4 regions of the Marinactinospora endophytica genome follow, and region 4 is predicted to be linked to each of the others. Evidence: predicted binding sites of a transcription regulator. Region 4 holds the regulator's gene; each other region holds the start of a gene.
The links. The regulator LexA, encoded in region 4, represses DNA repair genes until DNA is damaged. The targets are predictions, from matches to a motif close to TCGAACANNTGTTCGA.
Positions count from the first base shown of each region.

Region 1: a site for LexA is predicted at 1,373-1,388, ahead of recA (recombinase RecA). Genes of this name have one in related genera too.
Region 2: a site for LexA is predicted at 938-953, ahead of ACYVHU_RS02480 (SAV_6107 family HEPN domain-containing protein). Genes of this name have one in related genera too.
Region 3: a site for LexA is predicted at 837-852, ahead of ACYVHU_RS24730 (DUF6504 family protein). Genes of this name have one in related genera too.

Region 1 covers NZ_BAAGVM010000001.1:102,117-104,313, reverse strand. The annotation lists gene recX (recombination regulator RecX) at 1-54, opposite strand, end outside; gene recA (recombinase RecA) at 47-1,162, opposite strand; gene ACYVHU_RS00470 (DUF3046 domain-containing protein) at 1,444-1,638, opposite strand; gene ACYVHU_RS00465 (GNAT family N-acetyltransferase) at 1,748-2,197, shown strand, end outside.
Region 2 covers NZ_BAAGVM010000001.1:556,929-559,125, forward strand. The annotation lists gene ACYVHU_RS02470 (GNAT family N-acetyltransferase) at 1-352, opposite strand, end outside; gene ACYVHU_RS02475 (YbaK/EbsC family protein) at 380-868, opposite strand; gene ACYVHU_RS02480 (SAV_6107 family HEPN domain-containing protein) at 1,184-1,654, shown strand; gene bldD (transcriptional regulator BldD) at 1,823-2,197, opposite strand, start outside.
Region 3 covers NZ_BAAGVM010000017.1:61,232-63,428, reverse strand. The annotation lists gene ACYVHU_RS24735 (serine/threonine-protein kinase) at 1-602, opposite strand, end outside; gene ACYVHU_RS24730 (DUF6504 family protein) at 928-1,194, shown strand; gene ACYVHU_RS24725 (APC family permease) at 1,211-2,197, opposite strand, start outside.
Region 4 covers NZ_BAAGVM010000010.1:203,848-206,044, forward strand. The annotation lists gene ACYVHU_RS19175 (LysM peptidoglycan-binding domain-containing protein) at 1-363, opposite strand, end outside; gene lexA (transcriptional repressor LexA) at 816-1,520, shown strand; gene ACYVHU_RS19185 (alpha/beta hydrolase family protein) at 1,617-2,197, shown strand, end outside.

The DNA of each region.
Region 1 (2,197 bases), on a different contig from region 4:
GCCGGCCGGAGGAATCTCGTGCGCGTCGAACAGGGGGGCAAGCGGATCAGACATCCGCCGTCGGAGCCGCCTTCTTGGCGGCCCGCTTGGTCGGTGCGGCGGGGGCGGTCGCGGCCTTGGCCGGGTCCGGCTCGGGCGCGGCCTCGCTGGTGGCGGTGTCGTCGCCGGCGGTCCGCACGCCCAGCTTCTCCTTGATCTTCTTCTCGATCTCGTTGGCGAGGTCGGCGTTTTCGCGCAGGAAGGTGCGGGCGTTCTCCTTGCCCTGGCCGAGCTGGGTGCCCTCGTAGGTGTACCAGGCGCCGGACTTGCGGACGATGCCCTGTTCGACACCGAGGTCGATCAGCCCGCCCTCGCGGCTGATGCCCACCCCGTAGAGGATGTCGAACTCGGCCTGCTTGAAGGGCGGGGCCACCTTGTTCTTGACCACCTTGACACGGGTGCGGTTGGCGACCGCCTCGGTGCCGTCCTTCAGGGTCTCGATGCGGCGCACGTCCAGGCGGACCGAGGAGTAGAACTTCAGCGCCCGTCCACCGGTGGTGGTCTCGGGCGAACCGAACATGACGCCGACCTTCTCGCGAAGCTGGTTGATGAAGATCGCGGTGGTGCCGGTCTGGTGCAGCGCGCTGGTGATCTTGCGCAGCGCCTGCGACATCAGGCGGGCCTGGAGGCCGACGTGGCTGTCGCCCATCTCGCCCTCGATCTCGGCCCGGGGCACGAGCGCGGCCACCGAGTCGATGACGATGATGGAGATCGCGCCGGAGCGGATCAGCATGTCGACGATCTCCAGGGCCTGCTCGCCCGTGTCGGGCTGGGACAGCAGGAGGTCGTCGGTGTTGACGCCGAGCTTCTTGGCGTACTCGGGGTCCAGGGCGTGCTCGGCGTCGACGAACGCCGCGATGCCTCCCATGCGCTGGGCGTTGGCCACCGCGTGCAGGGCGACCGTGGTCTTACCCGAGGATTCGGGACCGTAGATCTCGATGATCCGGCCCCGCGGGAGGCCACCGATCCCCAGCGCGATGTCCAGCGAGATCGCGCCGGTGGGGATCGACTCGATGGGCGGGCGGTCGTCATCGCCGAGGCGCATGATGGAGCCCTTGCCGAATTGACGCTCGATCTGCGCGAGCGCGGTTTCGAGAGCCTTCTCTCGATCAGCAGTTGCCACGGGGAACCCCTGTTGGGTCGGTGCTTTCTTTTTCATGTCGAAGGTGACGCTACGCTGCCGCGATGACATTTCGCGACGCGGATCGCCACGGTGTGGACAGCCGTCGCGCGGCGTTCTCGCCGGTCTGTGGGCGCGGCCGTCCAGCGGTAGCCGTCGCGTGTCTCCTCGTGAATCGCGTCACCGCCGGGCCGGCTACACCGTTCAGCCTACCCGAACTTCTGTTCGATTTTGAGGGGGCCGGCCCTCCTTCGGCATGTCGGCGCCCCCCTCGGGCCCCCTCCTCAGCGGACGGCCGCGGGAAGGTCGAACGCCTCGCACACGGCGCGCCAGACCTGCTTGGCCGCGACCCCGTCGGCGAGCGCCTGGTGGACGGTACGGGAGCCCAGCTCCTCGATCACGTGGTCGCGGGCCAGGCTCTCGGCGTAGTTCTCGCCGAACTGCTCGTTCATTCGCTGCCAGAATTGGGAGAGTCTCATCCCCTCCAGTATCGGTGCCGCCGACACCGATGTCACCCGCGCGCCAGGGCGAGGAGAAGAGCCGTCCCCGCCTGGACGTGCGAAAACCGGTGGACCCATCCGTGTCCGGATGAGACCATCCACCGATGTGAGCGAACCCCTCTCCCCGGTCCCCGGCACCTCGATCCGACCGGCCCTCCCCTCCGACGCCGCGCGACTGCGCGAGATCTCCCTCGCCGCCGACGCCCTGTTCGCCACGGCGGGGATCGAGCTGCCTCCCGACGATCCGGGCGAGACGCTGGTGACGGCGGGACGGGTGTTCGTCGCCGGCCGTCCCGCGGCCGGGTTCGCGGTCGTCACCGAGCTCGACGGCCAGGCGCACCTGGCCCAGCTCGCGGTCCATCCGGACCTGGGCCGTCGTGGGACCGGCTCGGCGCTGGTGGAGGCGGTGTGCGCCGACGCCCGGGAGCGTGGGCTGGCCGCCGTCACCCTGACGACCTTCCGCGATGTCGCCTGGAACGCCCCCTGGTACGCCCGGCGCGGCTTCGAGGAGCTTCCCGAGTCCCGGTGGGGCCCGCAG
Region 2 (2,197 bases), on a different contig from region 4:
CCTGTGACTCCGGACGGACGTGGACCTCGGCGATCTCGAAGGAGTCGCCGAACCAGCGGGGAACGGCGGCGGGATCGTGCGCCGTCAGTTCCCGGGTGACCACGTCGTGCCACCACTGCCCGGCCCGCCCGTGGAAGCCGTAGGCGAAGCCCACGGCCTCGTCCGTGTCGGCCTTCACCGCCACGACGGAGTGGAACGAGGGCAGGTCGGCGTGGTGGTGCATGATGGCGCGCCGGCCGGGGAGAAGGTCGGGCTCGGGGCGCATGGCCGCGGAGTAGATCTCCGCCAGCGCCGGAATGGCGCGAACGAACGCCGGCGCGGCGAGATCCCATATCTCGGTCTGGGTGTCCACGGCGCTTCCTGGGACGGGATCGGCTGGTCAGTCCGCTCCGACGTCGGCGACCGTTCCGGAGGTGATCCGGACGAGTTCGGCGAACGAGGTCGGGAAGACGGTGTGCGGGTGTCCCGCTGCCGCCCACACTACGTCGTACCCGCGCAGCCATTCGTCGACCAGGGTGGGAATGGGCGAGGGGTGTCCCAACGGGGCGACGCCGCCGATGGGCTGTCCCGTGGCGGCGCGGACGAACTCCGGCGTGGCCCGTTCCACCGAGGTGGCGCCGAGGAGGGCGGCGACCTTGGCGGTGTCCACCCGGTGGGCGCCGCTGGTCAGCACGAGCAGCGGGGTGGGCCGGGGGGAACTGTCACAGGTCACCGCGAAGATGAGGCTGTTGGCGATCGCCCCGGTCGGACAGCCCAGCTGCCTGGCGGCGTCGGCCGCGGTTCGAGCGGGGTGGGGGAGTTCGCGTACCTCGCCGTTGACCCCGAGTTCGGCGAGGCGGTCGGCGACGAGCAGAGAGGCCGGTCCCATGGCGGCGATTGTACGCCGGAAGTTCCGCTCGCGTCCCGGTGATGACGAAGGCGCAGGTGGGCGGCCTTGACGAACAGGTGTTCGATAAGGTTCACTGAAATCAAGCCCTGGTCGGACGCACGGATCACCAAGGACGGAACGCTTTCCGCGTATGCGGGGCCGATCCCCTTCTGATCGACGGGTGACCCTGGAGCCCTTCACAGGCTCGTGCCCGGCGCCGCCCCCGCGGCGGACGGACACGGGAGCGGTCGGGCGGGAGGAGGGGAAGCCCCTCGCCCGGCCGCATCCAACGGGCACCCGGTTTGGAGGTCATCCATGACCGTCGTACAGCCACCCATCTTCTCCGCGGACCTGGTCAACGCGCGCCCGCGCCCGCGGACCGCCCCGGCGGCGCTGAACCTGCTCGAATCGGCTCACGGTTACCTACGCGACGCCGTCGACGCCTCGGATCCCGATCTGCGCTACATCAACGCCCACATGGCGGCCCTGCGCGCGGGCGCGGCCATCGTCGCCCACCGAAGCGGGCCGTCGGCCCGGCCGGTGCGGGGCAGGGCACTGCGCAGTGTGTGGGAGTTGCTCGAGGAGAACGCGCCCGAACTTCGCGAGTGGGCCGGGTTCTTCGCCGCGGGTGCGGCCAAACGCGCCGCGGCCGAGGCTCACCTGCCCGACGCGGTCTCGCGGGCCGAGGCCGATGAGCTCATCAGGGACGCCCGGACGTTCGTGAACGTGGCCCGGGCGATCCTCGGAGCCACGTCCGGCGGCACGGCGCTACGGCGCGCGGGATGAACCCGCCCGCCGGGCTCGCCCGCGCAGGCCGAACCGCCCCGGCGCGTGGTGGGGCGGCGACCGCCACGGCCCGAGCGCGTGGGGCCGGGCCTCACCCGCCGTTGTGGGCCGCTCTCGCCAGCGAGCGTGGCCCACAACGGAGGAAGGCCGGGCCGGTGGTCGCCGCCGTTAGAAGGCGTCGACCGCGCGGCGTGCCTCGGGGTCGAGTACGCCCCAGCTGATCAGTTCCTCGGTCAGGTCCCCCGGCGAACGGTCGTAGATGACGGCGAGGGAGCGCAGGTCCTCCTGGCGGATGGACAGGACGCGGCCGTTGTAGTCGCCGCGCTGGCTCTGGATCGTGGCGACGTAGCGCGCCAGCGGGCCGGCCTTCTCCTGGGGCAGCTGCTGCATGCGCTCCAGGTCGATCACCAGCTTGGGCGTGGGGCCCAGCGGGGTCGGCGCCGCGCCGCCCGGCAGCAGCTCCGACATGGGGACCCCGTAGAAGTCGGCGAGCTCGGCGAGCTTCTGCACGGTCACGGCGCGGTCACCACGTTCGTAGGAACC
Region 3 (2,197 bases), on a different contig from region 4:
GCCGGCGAGATCTCCCGCCCCTCGATGAGTTCGGGGGCCAGGTAGGCCGGGGTGCCCATGAGCTGGCTGGAGCGGGTCACCGCGCCGTCGTCGTCCATGGCCCGCGCGATCCCGAAGTCGATCACCTTCGGTCCGACCGACGACAGCAGCACGTTGGCCGGCTTGAGGTCGCGGTGGATGACGCCGGCCCGGTGGATCGCCGAGAGCGCGGCGGCCACCCCCATCGCGAGGCTGTCGAGGGTGCCGCCCTGCATGGGGCCCTCGGCGGCGATCGCCTGGGCGAGGTTGGGGCCGGCGACGTACTCGGACACGATGAACAGCGGGTCACCGTCGAGGCGGGCGTCCAGCACGGCGGCGGTCGAGAAGCGGGCGACCCTGCGGGCGGATTCGACCTCCCGGGCGAAGCGTCGGCGGAAGTCCTCGTCGTCGCTCAGGTCGGGATGGATGAGCTTCACCGCGACGAGGCGCTCCGCGCTGTCGCGGGCGAGGTAGACGGTGCCCATGCCGCCACGGCCCAGCCGGCCGAGGATGCGGTACTCCCCGAGCTCGGTGGGATCGCCGGTGCGGAGGGGCCTGGCGCGCTCGTGCCCGTTTGACGTCACAGTGCTGAGTTCCTTTGTGGATCGCGTGATTCGCGCCTCATAGCGTACAGAGATCCCCGTCAGGGGAGGCCGGGAGCGGACCCGGCTCGGGAGGGCGGGCGTGGGACCCGTTCAGAAGTGAACCACGATCGGCTGTGGCGCCGCGAGCGCTCGGGGATGTCCGTGGAGGCGACGGTGTCGATCCGGTCACGGGGGGTGGGAGACGTTCCCCGGCGGACCCCCCTTCGCTATCATTAGAACACTTGTTCGAACGAGGAGTCCGTTCCTCCTCGCGGACGGTTCCGCGCACGCCTGGGCGTGCCTGCCGGATGGTGGAGGGGGCTGCATGGGCCGCGGCTACGGGGCGCTGGTCACGGTGTGGGAGCGTGAGGAACGCCCGGTGCGTTTCCAGTGGCAGGGGCGGATCCACGTCGTCCATCGGATCCTGGACCACTGGGTGACCCAGGCGGCGGCGGTGTCCGACGGCGGGGAGGGCGCCCTGCGGCTCCACGTCTGGAGGGTCAGCGCCGGTCCCGACCACGCCACCGGCGTCTACGAACTGCGCCACGACCCCGCCAACCGCGAATGGCGGCTGATCCGGCCGGGCGGGTGAGCGGGACGCGCCCCGCTCAGCCCGCGCCGGCCCCGTCCCGGCGGCGGGCGGTCCGGCGCGCCAGTTCGGCGAGCAGCCGTTCCTCCGCCTGCGGTCCGGCGCCCACGCGTGGCAGCCGCCACAGGAACACTCCGCCCAGGAGCCACCAGGCCCCCACGATCCCCCACTCGTAGGGCCAGGTCAGCGCGGCCGGCATGCCCGGCAGATACAGCGTCGCCAGCCCCAGGCTCAGCACCAGCGCCAGGGCGCCCACCAGGTTCCCGGCCGGCGCGCGAAACGGCCTGGGCATCCCCGGCTCGCGCCGGCGCAGCACCAGGAACGACAGCGCCACCACCACGTAGGCCACCACGATGTTGACACCACCCGCGTTGACCAGCCACGACAGCATCCGGTCGCCGAACAGCGGGGCGAGCACCGACAGCCCGCCGATGAACAACAGCGCGTTCGACGGGGTCCGGTAGCGAGGGTGCAACCGGGCGAACCAGCGTGGCAGCATCCCCGACGACGCCATCGCGTACAACAGCCGGCTCGCGCCGATGAGGAAGGCGTTCCAACTGGTCAGGATGCCGGCGATGCCGCCGAGGACGAGGACGGTGCCCATGGCCGGGCTGTCCCACAGCGCGGCCATCCCCTCCGCCGACGCCAGACGCGCCCCCGCCAGCTCCTCGCGCGGCAGCGCCGCGCCGACCGCCAGCATGACCAGGACGTACCACGCCGTCGCGCACCCCACCGAGACCAGGAGCAGCCGCCCCACCTGACGGTAGGGGACCCGGATCTCCTCCGCCGACTGGGGGATCACGTCGAAACCGACGAACAGGAACGGCGTCGCCACGAGGACCGCGACCAGGCCGGAGACACCCCCGTCGAACAGCGGCCGCATGTTCGCCGCCGAACCGCCCACCAGGGTCCCCGTCGCCAGGGCCACGCCCACGGCGAGCAGGAACAGCACCGCGACCGCCTGGAACACCCCCGCGGGGCGGATGCCCACGTAGTTGACGGCGGT
Region 4 (2,197 bases):
GTTGGCCAACCCGTTGAGTTCGACGAGCTCATGGACCGTCCGACGCGGGTCGTCCCCGGGACGGACGCGTTCCGCGATCTCCCACAGCGTATCGCCCTCTTCGACGATGACCGTCGGGGTCGCGGTGGGCAGCAGCGCGTCGGTGGAGGCGCCCGCGGTGGAGGCCCCCAGCGCCACGGTGGTCAACACCGCCATGGAGAACCCGCCGGCCGCGACCGCGGCCAGGGCCGAGAGGATGACCACACGTCCACGTCGGGTGAGCCGGGCGCCATGCCTGCCCGGTGGGCAGGCGTCGAGTTCGGGAAGGTCTGCGAGCGCCAGGGGGGGCACGGCGGCTACGCCGTCACCGCTCTCAGTCCTCACGGATTCTCCTCGCCATTCAGGGATCTCCACGGATCGGTCGTCGGCACCGGAACGGGACGGCCGCCGACCGGGGCGGGCCGGCGCACGACGGAGGCGCCGACCGGACACCGGTCACTGGGAAGCCACGGCACGGGATCGGACATCGCCCTCTCCATCGAGCGCCCGCCCCTTAGAACTGACGTTCGACTAATACCGCATCTCGGCGTTTTTTTCAGCACCATCTCGAACGTTTGTTTGATATCGCCTTGCCCAGGCACTAATGTTGGACATGTTTCACTGCGGTATACCGACGTCATCGCCCACACGAGACCCCTTCGATATGCCGCCGTTACACGGACACCGACGACTCCGCTGACAGCCCACACCGAGAACCCCGACCGCCGAGGAGGCCGGACGTGCCGGAGGAGAACCGCGGAACGCAGGAACTGCACGCGGACGACGAGGCCGTCGGCGTGCTCCGGTCCGCCGCCACCGATTCCGACGTCCCGGACGCCGCAACGCCGAAGCCAGCCCCGAAGCTGACCGATCGCCAACAGAGCGTCCTCAACGTCATCCACCGTTACGTGCGGCAACGCGGTTACCCCCCGTCCATCCGAGAGATCGGTGACGCGGTGGGCTTGTCGAGCCCCTCCAGTGTCGCGCACCAGCTGAAGGTGTTGCAACGCAAGGGGTATCTTCACCGTGACCAGAATCGCCCAAGAGCGGTCGAAATTCGCATTCCGGGACAGCCTCCCGTGCGCTCCTGGGACGAGGACGACACCGGCCAGGGTTCGGGCGAGGGCCGAGCCGCCAACGTCCCGGTCGTCGGCCGCATCGCCGCGGGCGGCCCGATCCTCGCCGAAGAGGCGGTCGAGGACGTGCTGACCCTCCCGCGCCAGATCGTCGGCGAAGGCCGCCTGTTCATGCTCACCGTGGTCGGCGACTCCATGATCGACGCGGCCATCACCGACGGTGACCTGGTCGTCGTCCGACAGCAGCCCGACGCCAACAACGGCGACATCGTCGCGGCGCTCATCGGCGACGAGGCCACCGTCAAGACGTTCAAGCGCGACGGGGAGCATGTCTGGCTCGTCCCCCGCAACGACGCCTACGAGCCCATCAGCGGTGACGAGGCCACCATCCTCGGCAAGGTCGTCGCCGTCCTGCGCAAGGTGTAACGACTTCGCCTCGGTTCGGTACGGACCCGTGATCGGCTCCACCCCGGAGCCGCGCCCTGGGACCGGCCCCGCCTCGGGCTCCCCTACCGTAGGGGCATGCGCCTGTTTCCCCGCCCCCTCCAGGTCTGCGGCACCCTCCTCACCGGAGGGGCGCTCCTGCTGTCGAGCGCCTGCGCGACGGCCGAGCGCGACGACGAAGGGGGCGTGGAGCGGCTCGACGTCGCCGCCGACGAGTACGAGGTGGAGTTCCGCAGCGGCCCCGACACCCTGTACGGGACGTTCGCGCTGCCACAGGACGCCGGCGAACCGGTACCCGCGGCGCTGATCGTGTCCGGAAGCGGACCGACCGACCGGAACGGCAACAGTCCGTACCGCTCCCAGGCCGACACCAACCACAATCTCGCGGCGATCCTGGCCGACGCCGGAATCGCCTCCCTGCGTTACGACAAGTACGGTTCCGGTTCGACCGGAACGGCGTCACGCGACCCGGAGGAGCCCGTCGGCTACGACCTGTTCGAGGACGAGATGACGGCCGCCTACGCGGAGCTCGCCTCCCGACCCGAGGTGGACCCGGACCGATTGGTCGTGATCGGCCACAGCGAGGGATCGATCTTCGCGCTGCGCGCCCCGAACGTGATCGACGAGCACCCGCCACGGGCACTGGTGCTCGCCGCCCC